4 regions of the Paenibacillus rhizoryzae genome follow, and region 1 is predicted to be linked to each of the others. Evidence: riboswitches for the same ligand, from Rfam matches in the RefSeq annotation. Region 1 holds a riboswitch; each other region holds the start of a gene.
What was found. Region 1 has a riboswitch for cyclic di-AMP ahead of AC6ESO_RS24135 (NlpC/P60 family protein). Riboswitches for the same ligand answer to the same signal wherever they lie in the genome.

Region 1 (4,670 bases):
CAACGGGCTTCCAAACCAAACCTTCCGTCGTAGCGAATGGGCGCAAAACCTACCAATACTACGCCGATGATGTGCATGATTTCGGCTGGTCGGCCTCCCCGGATTTCGTCTATGCGGAGGAACCATTCTCCACGGACGGCGTTCCGGGCGTTCGGATCAAGCTCTACTTGGATCCCCTGCACGCGAAATTCAAGGACCGTTATATGCATGCAGCCAAATCCGCGCTCGCCAAATATGCCCAGTGGTACGGCGCTTACCCATATACCACGCTCTCTGTCGTAGTTCCGCCTAAAGGCGGCAACGGTGCGGGCGGAATGGAATATCCGACACTGATTACCGCATTCGCCGCAGACAATGATAACCCGGGCTACGATCTGGAGCGAACGGTCGTCCACGAGATCGGCCATCAATATTGGTACGGCATGGTCGCCTCCAATGAATTCGAAGAGGCATGGCTCGACGAAGGCTTCACCTCCTATGCCGAGGACAAAGTGATGGAAAGCGAATATGGCGTGGAGCCGAATTTGCCGGTGGAAGCAAGCTACATGACGAACCCGGCCCCGCTGAAGCAGCTGTCCTGGTCGTATCACAGCAACAATCACTACGCGGAAAATGTGTACATGCGCGCGAAGCTTGTGCTCTTCGGCATTGAGAAACAAGTCGGCGCGCAAACAATGCGTAAGATCATGCGGACTTATTTCCAAAAATATAAATTCAAGCATCCTTCCACCGCCGACTTCCAGCGCGTCGTAGAATCCGTAACGAAGACGAAGTGGAACGACTACTTCAGTCATTTCGTGTACGGCGATGAAATGTCCGACTACTCGGTCGCTTCCATTCATGTACGTCCGGTGAAACAAGGCAATGAGACACAGTATGAATCGGTTGTGCTCATTAAGAAGACAGGCGGCAGCTCCGGACCGGTGTCGGTGGTGTTCCATTTTGCCGACGGAACGCTGATGCCTAAAGTGTGGGATGGCCGAGAATCCCACATTCAATATAAAATCGTCCATTCCTCCAAGCTGCTATGGGCCGCCGTCGATCCGCACAACGACAACGTGCTCGACAACAAACATATCAACAACTTTATGAAAGCCGAGCTAGCTGAGAAATCACGCACGCGCTGGAGTGTCGGCGTCTCCAAGCTAATTGAAAGTATATTTGCATCCATTGCATGGTGACGAGCCTCGTACAAATTTTCTGGGAGGTGATGATAAATGAGAACGCACATGAAGCAAGGCTGGCGACTGACCGTTAAGCACTTCTACATTATCATTATGTTGTTTCTATATGAGCTGATATGGGGCTTCTTCCTCTATCGAACCATCGAAGGCATTACCGTGCCGCTTCTAAAAAGATTCCCGGACAGCATCGGCAGCAGCGGAACGGCCGTTCAGCTCTTCATGACGGAAGCGCAGTTCCAGCTCATCAAGACCGATCTGATCCGCCCATACATCTGGCTCTTCTGCGGGCTGCTGGCTGGGCGCATTGTGATCACCCCTTTCCTGAATGCAGGGCTGTTCCACTCTCTCCATCATGTGACGGACGCGAACGGAACAAAATTTCTAAAAGGCATTCGAGCGGCTTGGAAACCGGTAGCGCTGCTCTACTTGGTGGAGACGACGCTCACGCTCCTCCCGGCCATCTGGCTGCTGCCTCGGGCTTTAACAAAACTACTGGCAAGCAATTCACTGCTGGAGTTTGCGCAGCATGCAGGTCCGTGGGCGGGTGCCTGGCTCGCATGGGCGGTTCTGATCCACCTGCTCTTCCTCTCCATGCAGTTCGGAGCGGTCGCCGGAACCGGCACCCTCCGGTCCTTATGGACATGTATCGCGAACTTCCTGCCTTTCGCCGGCATTTCCCTTCTCATGTGGGCTATCGGAGCCGTACTTAGCATGACCATTGCCTCCGTCTCGCTGCTTTGGGCAGGTTTGCTGGCACTTATCCTGCATCAAGGCTACCAGTTAATCCGAACCATCATGAAGGTGTGGACGGTAGCCGCCCAGTACGACGCCTGGCAGTCGAAACAAGTCTAATCCGTGCGCAGAGGCCGCCCACCATGTCATGTTAATGGCAGTGGGACGGTCTCTTTTTCAACTAATAACTGGCATATAAAAGACAAACCCCTCGACAGAGCGGGTTTTTTTGACATGCGTCTTTATTCAAGATGAGACATGCTTTGCAGGGATGGGCTGCGCGTGAGCGCGGTGGTGAGCGAGACCCAAAACGGCTCAAACCAGCGCCCGCTATACGAAAGTGAGAGGTAAAAGGTTGCATTCTAATAATTTTAATTTGTGAACAAGTTGTGAACTAGGAAGGAGAAGGAAGAAAATGATCGAATAATTATGCCTAGAAATGAAAATTTTGCCGAATTCCCATCACGGGAAACGGGGGAACCATCTTGGGTGAATTGATCCCGACATCCGCAAAGCAAGCCGCGGAATGCCAGAGGTGATCATAGGGAGCCTTCAACCGAACCCCACAGCTAACCTCGTAGGCACTGGAAGGAGTTTCCCGTTTTGAAAAAGATTTCTGCACTTTTGATCGGACTGGCGATGCTTCTACTTTTTCAAACAGGAAGCGTTTTCGCGCAATCCAAAATGGATGGGGTCATCTCAGATCTGATCGGTACACCTTATGTGTACACCGGCACGACAACGAAAGGGTTTGACTGCTCCGGATTCACCATGTACGTGTTTAATAAACTCGGCGTGGATATCCCGCATGCATCCCGTTCGCAAGCACAGCTGGGCAAGAAAATCGCGAAAGCGGATTTGATTGCCGGCGACCTCGTATTTTTTAATACGACAGGCAAAGGAATCTCGCATGTTGGCGTCTATGTTGGAGAAGGCAAGTTTGCACATTCCTCCAGCAGCAAAGGTGTGACCATCAGCGCACTAAGTGATTCCTACTATTCCAAACGGTACGTTACAGCACGTCGCGTGATGAGCCCGGAAACGTATGAGAAATACGCGAACGAGCCTTCTGACGAAGCAGATGGCGGCGACGACGAGTAAGTTTGATTGCACCTGCCTAGGTGCCTGTGTGAGCACAAAAGAAGCCGCAGCTGTTCGTCCTTCGGGACAAGCATCTGCGGCTTCTTTTGTTTCGCTATGGGGCATATTCGGGATTACCGCCTTAAGTAGCGCACCCACCAGAACGTTCGGCCAACCTGAACATCGAGCTTGCTGCCAAGCGGCGCAAACAGATCATGCAGCTCGATTGGCGTCGCGCAGCCTTCGCTCCGGCGGTCGGCCATGACGACGATCGCGCCTGAGGCAAGCCGCTCATGCCAGGCTTCGAGGAAATTTTGACGCTCACCTGCCGGCAGCTCACCGAGGCAGAAGCAAGCAAGCCCCGCATCGAACGTATCGGCCACTGCCTTGAGCTCCTCTTGACGAACCGCCTTCGTCACCGGCGTTGTCAGACGCGGCGTTCTCGGACCGGTCACCCGCAGCACACGCCGTCCCGCCAACGTATCGGTTAACCCCACCTCTAGCTTCTTCCACTCTGCTCGCCGATTCTCTAAGCTGTCCCGCCATCCTGCCATGCCGGATTCCTCCTGTATGGGTTCTTTTTTTTAAGTTTATGTAACGAAGCTGAACAAATGACCGATTTTTGCAGCCGAAACCGACGAGGACTGTCTAAAGAGGAATCGATTGACTCATGATGAATAGTAGGATGATAGAGAAGGAGTAGTGCGAGGGTGAGACGGCTAGTGCCCAGAAGGCGTTGGTGCGACGACTAGTGCCGAGTAGGGCGTTTTCATTGCGGTGGAGCGGCTGTGCGCTGAGATGGCGTTCCGGGACGTGGGAAGCGGCTGGCGCTGTCCGTTTTGCTGTGACTGCACGCTAACGAACCATGGAGGCCTTATTTTAAGGAAAATCGCCACTTTTCGATTCTAACGAATCCTAGTGGCCTTATTTAGGTGAATTCGGATGGAAAAGGGATATTTCTGGCCAAATAAGGCCCGTAGGATTCGTTAGAATTTCAAATGGAGCTAATTTGCTGAAATAAGACCTGTGGGGTTCGTTAGAATTTCGGCTCGAGTTATATTGATCAAGGGCTCTGAGGTGCGTTGAAATTTCAAATCGAGTTACTTTAATGAAATAAGATAAGAACTACGGACTGCGTTACAGCGAATATTACGGCTGTCGAAGTCCTCTGGAGATGGAATTATACGTTCTGAGTTCTCATAGAAAAGGAGGTTTCGCTATGTCACTCTTTTCTCCCGCACTCGCGGGATTTCATAAGACGCTGGCCGGTTGGTTTGGGCATACGTTCGGCGAGCCTACGCCTGTCCAGCTGGAAGCATGGGCCGCCATTGCGGAAGGCCGTCATACGCTGATTGCCGCGCCAACCGGCTCAGGCAAAACACTGGCGGCGCTGCTGCCCTGTTTGAATCGGCTTGCTCAGCGCAAGCTGGCTGCTGCCGCACGGGGCAAAGCCCTCTCGCCAGGCGTGCGCGTGCTGTATATCACGCCGCTAAAAGCGCTCAACAATGACATTCAGCACCATTTGGTCGGGTTTATGGAGGACATTGAGCGGTTTGAAAGTGGCGAAAGCGGTGACGCGGCTGAGGCATGGCCGGGTATCCGCTCAGCGGTGCGGACCGGCGATACGCCTTCAAGCGAGCGGGCTCGCATGGCTCGGCGCCCTCCCGACGTGCT
Region 2 (4,670 bases), on a different contig from region 1:
AAGCGCCTCCAGGAAACCGTTGCGGCGTTCCTTGGTGCTTCTAAACATCTCGCTGCCGCTGAGATGCGCAATGGAGGAGTGCCCGAGTTCAATCAGGTGTTTGGCCGCGGCGTACCCGCCCTTGAAATTGTTCACTGTAATCGAGTAAGCATCGTTCTCCGGCTTCTGATTATCGATGAGAACATAAGGAATATTCCGTCGTTTCATTTCGATAATATAATGGTCTTCTTCAATCGGGGAGAGCAGCATAATGCCGTCCACGCGATCCTCTTGAATCAGGTAATGACTATCTTCCTGCGTGATGCTCTTCGTCACAGCTACAGCAAGGAAGTATCCCTGCGCAGCCAGAATTCCGTTAATCTCATTCACGATTTCATCGAAGAAAGAATCCTGCATGGTGGTCATGATGAGACCGATAATACCGGTCTTGCCTCGGGCGAGGCTGCGAGCTGCCGCACTCGGGCGGTAATCAAGCTCCTTCATCACCTCAAGCACCTTCTGTCGATTCTTCTCACGCACAGACCCTGCACCGTTAAGCACGCGGGATACCGTGACGACAGAGAGGCCCGACTTCTTGGCGACATCGAAAATACTAACCTTCATGCGTATGCATTCTCCTCTGTCGATAAAAGTTAAAGCGGTTATACTTTTATTCAAAAAAATATAGGGTCAAAACCTAGGATGAAGTAATTCATTCCCAAACAAAGTTAAAGTGCTTTAACTTTCGTTTTCTTTTCTTATTGTAGAGGAGGCTGCTTTATTTTTCAAGTTTAATTTCCGTTCGTTCATGTACAAGCTTTCGAGAAAAGCATATAATAAATCCAAAATTACCCTCGGGGAGTGTTCGACGTGAGTGTCAGCTACAAGAACTGTCAAAGCTGCGGCATGCCTATAGCTAAAGGCGATAAGAACGGCACGGAAGGAAGCGGAGCGAAGAGCTTCAAGTATTGCATCCACTGTTACGTTGATGGCAAATTCACTTTGCCCGATCTTATGGCAGACGGCATGAAGGCACATGTGAAGGGCAAACTCGCCGACATGGGTTTTCCGAAGTTTACGACAGGGTTCTTTACGCGCGGCATTCATAAGCTGGAGCGCTGGAAGAGCTGACGAGCGCAAGAGCGGCTTTGGCGGAGAAGAGACAGACCCCGGGTCTTGTCTCTTTTTTGTTGTTTTCACGACTGTTTTTGCAACTGATTCGTATGAAGTGGTATGGTGTAAAGAAGCACTAGTAGGAGGAAGAACATGGCGAACGATTCAAGAAAAAATAAACATATAGCAAATATATCGCTGGGCATCATGGCAACGGGTTTCGCAGCCACGATCCCGTTCAGCGGGGCAGGGCTTAGCTTGCTGCATGTCGGCTTCGAGGCCGGCGTCATCGGGGGGCTCGCGGACTGGTTTGCCGTGACGGCGCTGTTTCGCCATCCGCTGCGAATTCCGATTCCGCATACGGCGCTGCTGCCTCGCAATCGCCAGAAGATGTCGGACGGCATCGTACGCGTTCTAGAAGATCGGCTGCTTGCTAAGGATAGCATGATCGAGAAGCTGCGTCAGATCGAGCTGGCAAAGCAGCTGCTGCCGGCCCTTCGGCAGGCGGCTCATTCAGCCGTACACAGCGAGCGTCTGCCTCACCTCCTGGAGGGAGCGCTGCGTACGATAGAGCTGGAGAAGCTGGTCCCTATTGTCTCGGGGGAAATTCGCTCCGCGGTGGAGCGTATTGATCTGGAAGCGGCGCTTCGCGGCTTCCTGCGTAACGCGGTAGAGAATGGCGTAGATGAGCGTCTGCTCGATTTGCTGCTGGAGCGCGCGGAAGAGTGGGCGAGCACGGAGGGGATGCGCCGCGAGCTGGGCAATGCGGCGATGACGCTTGTGAAAGGGCTGAATTTAGGCGGCCTGATGCAGTTTGCGGTCAACGCGTTCATCGGCTATTTGGATGAGGATAAGCTGGGCACGATGCTGCAATCCTTTATTTTGACGAAGATCCATGAGCTCAAGGTTCAGGGCACCGATCGTCGCGCTGTTATTATGAAGCATCTGCATCAAGGACTCGAGATGTTGATTACCCGTTTGGCCGAAACAGGGCAGCTGAATGCGCTGCGCGATGAGCTTCTCGCTTCATTTGATCTGGACGGCGAGATGACGCGCATGTTCGAATCTTTGCGCGAGAAGGGAATCACATTCCTCCGCTCGGAGGATTTTGCAGCTAAGGTATGGCCGATGCTGGAGGGGCTTCTTGATCGCCTGGAAGCCAACCATGGACTGGTTCAGGATGCCGAGCAATGGCTGAAAGGGCAGGTTGCCGGACTCATTGAGCGGAATCACACGAAGATCGGCTCGTTTGTGAAGGAGAACCTCGATCGCCTCGACAATGATCAACTGGTGGAATTAATAGAAGATAAAGTTGGGCAGGACCTGCAATGGATTCGGGTCAATGGTGCCGTTTGCGGTTTCCTGATCGGTCTATTATTGCGGTTAATTGAGATGGGCTTCGGTTATAACTAAGGAGAAGAAGCCGGCAGTCCGTTCTATTTCGCCTTATTTGCGAGAAACGGCAAATTAGTGAGGTAGAGTGAGACTGCTTGCGATCGACTCCATTGTAAGCGTTATATTCGCGCCAGTTGGCTGGAAATGAGAACGAAACCGTTTGCGGCGTTCCTTTACAAAAGACATGCGCAGGCGTAACATACGATTCATGCTTAATCTTCTGCTATAGCGCTGAATTTCTGTTTAGAAATCGGGGGAACCACTCAACTGGGGTGAATCTTGAAGAACGGACCGCTCGGTCCATGCTTTAAGTAGGGCGACTCTCACGCCCGAATCCGTCAGCTAACCTCGAAAGCGTATACGAGAGGCAACGATTGTTCGTGCATATAGACACTTTGATGATAACTTGTGCCTAGAAGCCGCGAGAGGCGTTCCTCTGTGTTAAAGAGGCAATTCCTGCAGGCTTCTTTTTTGTGCTGTTTATTAGAATAAAGGTGGACACAAAGAAGAATAAGTTTGCGAAGATTATGTAAGTTTAAAGGTGTAGAAAGGAAGGCGAAGTTGTCATGGCTGGTTACCGCCGCAAAACCCCTGAAGAAATGCTCTTATCCATCTCCAAAATTCATCGCGGCCGTCTTAAAATTTATGTTGGTGCCGTGAGCGGCTCAGGCAAAACCTATCATATGCTGCGTGAAGGCCAAGCGCTTAAGCAGCAAGGCATTGAGGTTGTCATCTGCGCAGTATCGACGATGCGCCGGCCTGAAACGGTGGAGCAGCTTGCTGATTTGGAGCGGATCCCGAGCATTCATTGGTACAAGGGGGACGTGGAGAAGAAAGATCTTAATTTGGATGCGATTCTGGAACGGAATCCGGAGGTGCTGCTCGTTGACGGGCTGGCGCACGAGAACCGGCCGGAAGCGAAATTCCCGACGCGTCTGGAGGACATCCAATTTCTTCTGAGTCACGGTATCAGTATCATCACAACCGTGAATGTATACGAACTCGAAGGGGTAACCGAGCTTGCGCAGAAGCTGACAGGCATCTCGGCGGAATGTACAGTATCCGCGGATCTGCTGGAATTGGCGGATGAGGTAAGGCTTATCGATGCATCGCCGGAAACGATTCTGTCACGCCTAAATGAAGGGCGTTTAAACAATATTAAAGATCCCGGGCTGCTCAAGCGCGGGAACCTTGGCAAGCTCAGAGAGATTGCCCTGCGGCTGATGGCCGAGGGCGTGAATGAGTCGCTGGAGAAATACCGCGAGGAGCAGGGCTTCATCGGTCCGTCCGGCGCGACGGAACGCATCCTGGTAGCGGCGCAGTATCACTGGAATGGTTCCATCTATATACGGCGCGGCCAGCAAATCGCGAAGCGTCTTAGCGGCGACCTGGAGGTTGTCGTCTTCGTGGATTCGAGCCAGGAGCCTACGAAGGAACGGGATGACTTCAAGCGCTCCATTCTGAAGCTGACCGAGAAGGTGTACGCGGGCTTCCGAGAAATTACGGTGAGCAATCGAAGACAAATTCCGCGCGCGCTCATTAAATACGCGATGCTGATCAATGCAACCCGCATCGTCATGGGGCATTCCAAGCAGACGCGTGCACAGGAGATCGCACAAGGCTCTATCGCGGGCAGCGTGCTGAAACAAATGCGCAACATCGACGTTTTCTTCATGGCGGACAGAGCCGATCATGAGGGCGAGCGAGTGCTCCCAACGAAACGGGCGACGCCGAAGCTGACAGCCGAACCATACCGGAGGCTCAGCGCGCAAGAGGTAGAGAAGAAGATCGAGCGGATTCGCCGCGGGAAATTCAAGGTCTATGTCGGCGCAGCGCCGGGAGTGGGTAAGTCCTATATGATGCTTCGCGAGGGCAATGATTTGCTGCGCAAAGATATCGACGTTGTAGTTGGACTCATGGAGACGCATGACCGTGCGGAAACGCAGGATCAGGCCGGACGGCTTGAGGTTGTGCCTCGTAAGTCCATTGAATGTGACGGCAAGGTTTACTCGGAGATGGATGTGGATGCCATTATCGCACGCAACCCGGAGGTTGTGCTGATTGACGAGCTGGCTTATACCAACGCGCCGAGCTGCCGTAACAAACGGCGGTACGAGGATGTACAGGAGATTTTGGATGCCGGCATTTCCGTCATCGCTACGATGAATGTACACCATCTGGAA
Region 3 (4,670 bases), on a different contig from region 1:
CGACGATCCATTCTTTTCCGGTTACCAGGTTTAGCAGAGAGACGATTTTGCCTCCTAGCTCAGGGATGACGATCATCCGTAGTCCGCTAGATTTCATGAGGACGGCCGGCCAGTCTTGAAAGGTGGTATTATCTATTAAATATCGTGATTCCATAGGCCTATCTACCTCCAAAATGGTTCTATTACAAACCAGTATAACGTAAATGATGGAGGTTGAAGGGGGCTAATTCGCTTAATCCCGAAGAAACGGAGCCACTGAAATAGCCTCGTACATGGGGCGACGCTGCAAGTGACTCTGATAGAGTGTGATGGCATCTGCTTTCCACTGGAGCGGGTTGCCTGAGGTAGGAACCTGAAAGCCGCTAAGCATCGAAGGCTCGAATGAATCCTTGCCCGCGTAATTTCGTGCAAGCGTGAGATGTGGGTTATATGAGCGGCTCTCCGGTGTGAGCCCGAGGGGCTTCAACATCCGGGCTACATTTTGTTGCAGCATATGCAATTGCGCGACATCTCCTTCGACGCCGGCCCACAGGATGGAGGGGCGAATCGGGCGACCGAAGACGCCTAGCGAGGCAACCTGCAGCTCGAAGGCAGGAACACCAGTAGCTGCTTCACTCAGTGCAGTTGCTATGGCTGGAACAAGCGCGCTCGGCGTATCGCCTAGAAATTGCAGCGTGATGTGATAATCGTCCCTATGTGCCCATTTGCGGAAGGGAAGCTGTGACTTGATGTCTTCGCACATGATGGAAATAGACTGCTTGATGGCATCTGGAACGGAGACAGCGGCGAACAAGCGGACGGTCTGCTCCGTCGTGACTGGCGTATTCATCAGTTTATATCAACCTCTCTAGTGCATGGTGCTAGCGATCTTCAATGATATAGCCTTGCCCTAATTCGATCTCCATAAACCCAGCCATGCGCCGATTTTGATAGGGAAGCGGCTCGTTGCTTCCCACGAGAATGTAATTCCTTCGATCGGATGCACTTTCAGCTGGCAAGGCAAAAGCTTGCACAGAGCGATACACTTCCTGCAGCGTCGTATAGATGGCGTTTATATGAGCATCATTTTCGCGTTTACCCATCAGATTGATGAGGATCGCGCCGTTCTCGTCCAGCTTGGCGGCAGCGAGCTCGAAGAAGCCCTGCGAAGTTAAATGCCGAGGTGTGCCCTTATCGGAGAAGGCATCAAGCACGATGAAATCAAGCGCATACGCATCCTCGTCAGCAAGAAACTCGCGGCCATCGCCAACCACCACATTATCGTCACTATAGCCAAAATACTCCTTGCTTAACGCTACCACATGCTCGTCCAGCTCTGCAACTTTAAAGCGCTTCCCCGGGCAATTCCGCGCAATCGTCCCGATGCCATGTCCGATAACGAACACACGCTGGAAGGAAGGATTACTACTGTTCATGAGGTGAATCATTGCCTGCGGGTATTCAAACAAGATACGTTCCGGCTGGTCCAAATCCATAGCGCCTTGCATGGCGCTGTTCGAGAACTGAAGGATGCGGAATCGCCCGCGCTCCTCTCCATACTCACTCGTATCGTAAACGGTTATTTCCTGCTGTCCGCTGCTTTCCCGGTGCAAAATCTGCACAATGAACCAATCTCCTTCGCCTTAGCCGGCCAGCCTTCTCCGCTATGATTACCAGCGTACCGCATCCCCGAGGAACATTCAATTGTTAATGCTTCACCATAGAAAATGCGAAAAATTGGAGCATTCTGACGGAAATCTATTGAAATTGAGTGTCTCCATTGAAAGACATCGCTTTCATAAACGGATAACGTCCGAATAGGAGAATATGGTCACATAATCAGATTTTACAATCTCGTGTAACAGGAATAAGATTTGATTCAACAACATCAAATCTTGCTTTAAACGCTGAGTCCTCGCAAGAGGAACGGGGGAACCAATTAGGAGCCGACGCATGCCAGAGCGGCTCCTTGGGGTGAATCCATAACAGGTGTTATTTGTTAAGGTAGGGTACTCTCAAGCCCGAATCCGACAGCTAACCTCGTAAGCGTATGAGAGAGAACCCCCTTCAATCGAGCTTGCAACAGCTTGTTTCTTTACGCTGTTTAAGAGGCCCGGGAGCAGAGTTTCTCTGCTCCCGGGCCTCTTTGCGTTTTCTATCATCTGCCGACAAACAATCAGGAGAGTGAGTAGTATGAAAGATTGCAAGATTAAAGCGATTGAGCTGTTTCAATTTGACGGTGAGCTCACCGATGAAAGGCTGCCCGGACATAGTGAAGACTGTATTTGCGGTTTGCTTGCGATTACCACGAATGACGGCGGAAGTGGGTTCATTGAATTCCAGCTGCACGGCTGTAACCTGAAGGGGGACATCGTGCAGTGGACGGCCATCTACCAGCGAATCAAGGGTCTGACACTAGAAGAAAGTTTGGATTATATCCATCAGAAGGAAGAATCGTGGGGAACGGAACGCGCACATTTAATGGAATCCGCATTAACAAGCTTGGCTGAGCAGCTCGATTATACAGCTAAAGGTATCACGGGCCGAAGCTGCGCATTATGGAATCGCGCGTATTTATTCGACCATTCGCAGGCCTATGTCTCATTCTAAACATCGATAACGGCGATTTTTATACTTTTTTTACACCTGGCAGCAGGTTTCTTTACCCCCTTTTTACAGCAACCCGTATTAAGATTTCACTATACCAACGAGGGGAAATGATGAGTATCCAAACAAACTTCAGGCACCCATTAATTCAAGCATAGTTTCAATCCAACAGGGGAAAATATTCTCAATTCATTACTGCAGTAACAGGGAGGTAGTAAAGAGACATGATGAATGATTTTACAATGGTCGTATTGTTTGTTGCTGCATTTGCTATATTTTGGGGATTTCTTAAGTTTTGTGAGAAAGCCTAGGGAGGTAACGCTATGATTATCGTCGGTATTATTGCAGCTGTTCTAATCTTGTACCTTGGCTTTGTATTAGTAAAACCCGAAAAATTCTAAATGGTAAGGGCGGAGGATTCATAACATGAGTATGGGGTTCATACAAGTTGCCATAACGCTTATCATCTTAATGTTGTTGGTTAAGCCGGTAGGCAGTTATTTAGTAAAAGTCTTTCAACGAGAAAAAACGGGGCTCGATCGTGTGTTCGGTCCTTTCGAACGCATGCTGTATCGCTTGATGGGCGTACGCGAAGATGAAGCAATGGGATGGAAAAAGTATATAGCAGCCGTCCTGCTTAGCAACTTCGTCATGATGATTCTTCTGTATCTTGTCCTGCGGTTTCAAAGCTTCCTGCCGCTCAATCCGGACGGGATCGGCAATATGCCGGCAGCGCAGGCATTTAATACAGCCGTATCGTTTATTACGAATACAAACTGGCAGTCGTACTCAGGTGAGAATGGACTTTCTTACTTGTCTCAATTGCTTGCCATCACGTTTCCAATGTTCACGTCGGCGGCAACCGGCTTTGCTATAGCGATTGCGTTCATACGTGGACTCATCGGCCGTCAAGATAATCTCGGTAACTTCTACGTGGATATGGTTCGCGGAATTACGCGAGTATTCTTGCCGCTCAGCTTCTTGGTCGCTTTGTTCTTCGTATTCCAAGGCATTCCGCAAACGTTCCAGGGTGCTATAGATGCGACCACGCTTGAAGGGGCTCAGCAGACGATAACCAGAGGTCTTGTAGCGACACTTGAATCCATTAAACACGTGGGTACAAACGGCGGTGGATGGTTCGGTACGAACTCTGCGCATCCGTTCGAGAATCCAACACCGCTCACAAACATGGTTGAAATTATATGCATGATGCTGCTTCCTACCGCGCTCGTGTATGCTTTCGGTCTGATGATTAAGAACAAGAAGCAGGGCTGGGCTGTATTTGGAGCTATGGGACTCATCTTCTTGGTTATGCTTACAGTCGTTTTTGTATCGGAATACAGAGGCGTTCCCGCTCTTGATGCGGCAGGCCTTCACGGAAATATGGAGGGCAAGGAAGTAAGGTTTGGCGAATCGCAGTCCGCATTGTTTACAGCGGTGACAACGGCAGCTACTACGGGGTCTGTAAACAATATGCACGAATCGTTAACACCGATGGGCGGCTTTGTTGCGTTGTCCGAAATGATGCTGAATAACGTATTCGGCGGTAAAGGCGTCGGGCTCCTCAATGGGTTACTGTATCTCATTTTATCGGTATTCATTTGCGGTCTGATGGTTGGACGCACGCCGGAATTCCTCGGTAAGAAAATTGAAGGAAAAGAAGTGAAGCTTGCTGCAATTGCGCTTCTCATTCATCCTTTGCTCATTCTGGCACCGACCGCGATTGCACTTGCAACGCCGGTGGCTACCGCGTCCATAGCAAACGCAGGGACGCACGGATTATCTGAAGTGCTTTATGCCTTCACGTCCGGTGCGGCAAACAATGGTTCCGCATTTGGCGGACTGACCGCGAATACCGACTTCTATAATATCGGGATTGGTCTGGTCATGTTGTTTGGCCGTTATATTTCCATCATTGCCATGCTTGCGATTGCGGGGTCTCTTGCGGTTAAACGAGTTGTACCGGTATCGACTGGAACGCTGCGCACGAATACACCATTGTTCACGGGAATTCTCATCATGATCATTCTCGTGATCGGAGCGCTCACGTTCTTCCCTGGACTTGCACTGGGGCCAATTGCTGA
Region 4 (4,670 bases), on a different contig from region 1:
CATAAACGTCGACCTCCCCTATTCCGCTAAGAAAAACTGCATAATTTTATCATTCAAGCCCGGCAGCCCTTCATGGCCAAAGTCCGGGAAAATTTCAAGACGCTTCTTCGATGTAATCTTGTTATAGGCCGCAAATTGCGTGGATGGCGGGCAGATCGTGTCCATTAGACCCACGCCCATCAGCACCTCGCCTTGAATCCGGTTTGCTAAATGCTGAATGTCTATGTAACCCAGCTTCGTGAAAATTTCATCCTCGCGCTCATGCTGCGGATCGAAATGACGGAAGTAAGTACGCAGCTCATGATACGCGTCCTTGGCCAGATCCATTTCCCATACGCGTCTATAGTCGCTGAGGAACGGGAATACGGGCGCAAGCTTGGCTACTCTCGGCTCCAGCGCCGCACATGCGATCGTCAAGGCGCCGCCTTGCGAGCCGCCCATGGCATAAACTCGGCTTGGATCGACCTCAGGCATATTCAGCGCGATGCCTGCAAGCTGAGCCGTGTCGAGGAAGATGTGGCGGAATAGCAGCTGATCCGGCTCATCGTCAAGCCCGCGGATGATGTGGCCATGATGGGTGTTGCCTTTTACGCTGCCGGTATCTTCAGACTTACCGCCTTGACCGCGGCAATCCATCGCGAACACGGAATAGCCAAGCGATACATAAGCAAGACGTTCGGTCCAATCGCCGGAATGGCCGGTATAGCCGTGAAATTGAACCACTGCAGGGTGTGGCGCTGCCGCGTTCCGAGGACGCGCGTACTGCGCATGAACACGAGCGCCTTTGACGCCGGTAAAGTAAAGATCGAAGCATTCCGCCTGCGGCGTTTGGAAAGCACTTGGAATAAGTTCTACGGAAGCATCGGTCTCGTGCATCTCCGCTAAAGCGCGATCCCAGTATGCATCGAAGTCAGCAGGTTTTGGATTGATTCCTGAATACGTTTTCAATTCATGTAACGGCATATCAATGGCTGGCATGTTCTATCCCCTTTTCAACTTATTCCCTTACATGTTACGTGTTCGGGACTAACCATGTAAAGAGGGATCTTTCATGCATGATCAAAGGATGGCAGGGCAAAATGAGAGCGACAGGTTACTGTACGGTAATAGAAGTACATTTTCGCTTGGAGCGGAGGGACGAAGAACATGTTCGGGATGCCTGTAACAAAGCGGGTGTTAGTGCTGCTGCTTGCCTGGACCGCATTAGTAGGCTCCTCGTCGCTCGCTGACGATGCCAACTCCTCTTCTGCCGATTTATCTCGCGTCAGCGGCGTCAGTGACCCCTTGCCTGCAGCTGAACATGAAGGACACGGGATCACTGCCGGTACCAAACACGCAGAGCCTTCTTTCAACAGCGAGCAGAGACGCAGGAAGAAGCGCAGCAGCGCCATGTCATGGGTAAAGCTTCAGCAGCAATTTCCCGGTTCTTTCGTTGTCTGGGGACCGCGAGGATCACGCCGTGTAGCACTGACTTTCGATGACGTGCCTGATCCGCGTTACACGCCACAGGTACTGGAAATTCTTGCCCGTTATAAAGTAAGAGCCACCTTCTTTGTCGTCGGCAACCGCGCGGCGAAACACCCGGCTCTTGTACGGCGCATGCGTAAAGAAGGCCATATTATAGGCAATCATTCGTATGATCATGCGGTGTTCTCGCGCATTTCCCGTTATGCCTTCGAGCAGCAAATTTGGCAAACCGATGGGATCCTGCGTCCCCTTGCCGGATACAGTCCCAAATTCATACGGCCGCCCTACGGCGAGATTACTCCGCAGCAGGTCGACTGGCTGCGCCGCAGAGGCTACATTGTCGTCAATTGGGATGTGGATTCCGTCGACTGGAAAAGTCTCGACAGCAACAGCATCCTTATCAATATCAAACGAACCCTGCAGCCCGGATCGATTATATTGCAGCATGCCGGCGGCGGGGAAGGCCAGGATTTATCGGGCACAATCGCTGCACTCCCAAGGCTCATCCGGCTGCTGCACAGCAAAGGGTACCAGATCGTAACGCTGCCTGAGCTGCTGAATAAACCTGAAGCTCGCGGTGCCCGGTCTAGATAATAACAAAACGGCAGCCCCACCGGGCTGCCGTTTTGTTTCACTATATGCTATTCAAGAATGAATACTTTCACGTATTGAAAGCCAAATGTGCTGGCTTGCTGTTGCGATTGCGGTACGAAAATATCAATACGATCGCCTTTGATGGCACTGCCAGCATCTGCCGCAATAGCCATCATGCCGCCGGCCGGAAGTCCGCCATGGTCATAGCCTGTAACATAGACCTTGCTGCCAAGCGGGATAACGTTCGGGTCAACTGCAATTGTTCCAAGCTTAAGCGGGTTACCGAAGTAGTCTACCGCGCCCCATGAGCCGTTCTCCGATGCAGCTGCTGTATACGCGCTTGCTTTCGCTTGTACAACTTCCGAATAGTTATAATTGCTGTTGCCGATCGTGATGATTTCATCTTCTCTATCCAGAGAAGTCATTTTCATCGATTTGCCTACCGCTGCTTTAGACGCTGCTTTCACAGCTTTCGGAGCGGCTTTCGCTTTCGGCGCAGCCTTAGCTTTCGGAGCTGCTTTCGCCTTAGGTGCAGCTTTCGCTTTCGCTGCCTTCTCAATCGGTGCTGCCTTCGCAGAAGTCGTCTTCACAACTTGCGAAGTCGGAATAACGATGCTAAGCCCTGCATAGATGTTGTTGGGATCAATCATCGGATTAGCTTTCAGCATTTGCTGCAAGGAAATACCGAATTGCTTGGAAAGCTCCCAGAACGTGTCGCCGTCTTTCGCACTGTACGTCGATGCTGCGCTTGCTGAGTGTGTGAGAACAGCAAAGCTGAGCGCTGCGATTACAACGCTTTTCTTCCATACTTGTTTCATCAAGTTGTATTGCCTCCTTTTGATTTACGGCTATCATCCACGGAACTGCATGTGCGGATTTATTCCGTCATCGCGATGAAGGACACACAGCTTAACAGCGTGTCATAATCTTCCTTATCGCATGCGGCCTGCGAGGTTAGTTGTCGGATTCGGATTGAGGAGTTCAACCCTACGCTTCGTGAAATAAGCGATTCACCCCAGCGCCAGATGCGCGTTCAGCACTGCATTCCAATCCAGCGGAATGTCAGGCCGGAGGGCAGTGATGCCACTCCCTAAAAGATCCCCCGTACGTTACGTTTCGGCTCGCGTAATAGAATACCATATCCGGCAAGGCGAATCCTACCGGTAAATACAGGAACAGCTTTCAAAATTACCACTTTCTAGACATTTCGCGGAAGAAAGATGCTCACCGTAGTCCCCTTCTGAGGAATGCTTGTAATGTCCATCCGTCCATGATGGCCTTCGATGATCCGATAACAGATCATGAGTCCCAGACCCGTTCCGCTGTCTTTCGTAGTAAAGAACGGCCCGCCTAGTTTAGGCAGCTGATCCTGCGGAATGCCGATCCCCTGGTCGATGATTTCGACGATCAGCTCGCATTGCTGATGCAGCTTCATATCGATCGTAATCACACCGCCGCTTGGCATGGCCTCGATCGCATTCTTGAGCACATTGACGAACACCTGCTTCAGCTGATTCTCGTCGCAGAGCAGCTCCGCTGAAGTGGCGTCCGCACGCGAGACGATCTGTACATCGCGCAGAATCGCCTGTGTTTCAAGCAGCGTCAGCACGCTTTGAATGATTTTGACCAAGTCGTGCTTTCGGAACTGGTTCGCCTGCGGCTTGGCAAGCGCCATGAATTCCTGCACGATGGAGTTGATCCGGTCCAGTTCAACCAGCATAATATCGAAGTATTCATGATACTGGTCGATCTTCGTCTTCAGAAACTTCGAGAAGCCGATCAGCGACGTTAGCGGATTGCGAATTTCGTGTGCGATACCCGCGGCCATTTGACCGGCCACCGACAGCTTCTCCGACTGAATCAGCGCTTCCTCTTCCTTCTTCCGTTCACGCATATCGCGGAACACGCTTTGCACGACAGTGCCCTTATCCAAGTAATTGCGAATACGCGTGCTGGACACCTCGACGTCGATAATCTCGCCGCCCTCCGCAATCAGCTGGCATTCCAAGAACTCGTTGGGCTCATCCGTTTCCATAATCGCCTTCACACGCGCTGCGGACCGCTCCCTGTAATCGGGATGTATGTAACGAAAGCTCATTTGTCCGGTGGAGAAATCGCTTTCCGATATATTCAGCAGTTTAAGACCTGCTTGATTGGCGAATAGAATATCGTTTCCGTCATGCACAAAAATCGGCTCCGGCAAATATTTGATCAATCGTTGGTAATTGTGCATGTCCGATCTGGCATCGATATCGTCCACACATGGATTGCTTTTACCGAGCTTACGCTTCACTTTCACAGCAAGCGGCTTGTTACAATATACGGCTTTACGCCTCATGTCTCATACCCTCCGGGTGATGAAGTCTACATAAGGATTTCGCCCCTAATTCTTGCAAACCCTGCACAGTGAGAAAGTTTTAATGTTGTTTCATTCCGCGAATCAGTGTTTGTATTCCCTGCTTAAATATCGGCAGCGTCCGCTCAAGGAGCTGATCTGTAGGTTCTGAATGGTTGCTGTACGTGCTTATAAAGCCCTGCAGATAATAAAACAAGATCCGTCCATTGTTCAATGCAGCCTCTTGCTTCGGCTCCTCAGACCCTTCAGAGAC

Region 2: linked by a shared signal. The riboswitch ahead of AC6ESO_RS17300 (histidine kinase) and the one ahead of AC6ESO_RS24135 (NlpC/P60 family protein) in region 1 are both predicted to bind cyclic di-AMP.
Region 3: linked by a shared signal. The riboswitch ahead of AC6ESO_RS29975 (hypothetical protein) and the one ahead of AC6ESO_RS24135 (NlpC/P60 family protein) in region 1 are both predicted to bind cyclic di-AMP.
Region 4: linked by a shared signal. The riboswitch ahead of AC6ESO_RS06620 (3D domain-containing protein) and the one ahead of AC6ESO_RS24135 (NlpC/P60 family protein) in region 1 are both predicted to bind cyclic di-AMP.

What each region holds. Positions count from the first base shown of each region.
Region 1 covers NZ_JCAALT010000009.1:34,136-38,805, forward strand. The annotation lists gene AC6ESO_RS24125 (M1 family aminopeptidase) at 1-1,181, shown strand, start outside; gene AC6ESO_RS24130 (hypothetical protein) at 1,218-2,036, shown strand; cyclic di-AMP (ydaO/yuaA leader) riboswitch at 2,356-2,515, shown strand; gene AC6ESO_RS24135 (NlpC/P60 family protein) at 2,520-3,017, shown strand; gene AC6ESO_RS24140 (hypothetical protein) at 3,131-3,550, opposite strand; gene AC6ESO_RS24145 (DEAD/DEAH box helicase) at 4,216-4,670, shown strand, end outside.
Region 2 covers NZ_JCAALT010000005.1:411,829-416,498, reverse strand. The annotation lists gene AC6ESO_RS17315 (LacI family DNA-binding transcriptional regulator) at 1-603, opposite strand, end outside; gene AC6ESO_RS17310 (zinc ribbon domain-containing protein) at 850-1,110, shown strand; gene AC6ESO_RS17305 (DUF445 domain-containing protein) at 1,246-2,505, shown strand; cyclic di-AMP (ydaO/yuaA leader) riboswitch at 2,707-2,859, shown strand; gene AC6ESO_RS17300 (histidine kinase) at 3,054-4,670, shown strand, end outside.
Region 3 covers NZ_JCAALT010000020.1:31,205-35,874, reverse strand. The annotation lists gene AC6ESO_RS29990 (hypothetical protein) at 1-154, opposite strand, end outside; gene thpR (RNA 2',3'-cyclic phosphodiesterase) at 233-829, opposite strand; gene AC6ESO_RS29980 (spermidine synthase) at 861-1,601, opposite strand; cyclic di-AMP (ydaO/yuaA leader) riboswitch at 1,875-2,043, shown strand; gene AC6ESO_RS29975 (hypothetical protein) at 2,173-2,589, shown strand; gene AC6ESO_RS29970 (potassium-transporting ATPase subunit F) at 2,910-2,987, shown strand; gene kdpA (potassium-transporting ATPase subunit KdpA) at 3,019-4,670, shown strand, end outside.
Region 4 covers NZ_JCAALT010000002.1:281,145-285,814, forward strand. The annotation lists gene AC6ESO_RS06605 (SGNH/GDSL hydrolase family protein) at 1-3, opposite strand, end outside; gene AC6ESO_RS06610 (alpha/beta fold hydrolase) at 19-978, opposite strand; gene AC6ESO_RS06615 (polysaccharide deacetylase family protein) at 1,147-2,061, shown strand; gene AC6ESO_RS06620 (3D domain-containing protein) at 2,109-2,879, opposite strand; cyclic di-AMP (ydaO/yuaA leader) riboswitch at 2,989-3,193, opposite strand; gene AC6ESO_RS06625 (ATP-binding protein) at 3,260-4,399, opposite strand; gene AC6ESO_RS06630 (TetR/AcrR family transcriptional regulator) at 4,479-4,670, opposite strand, start outside.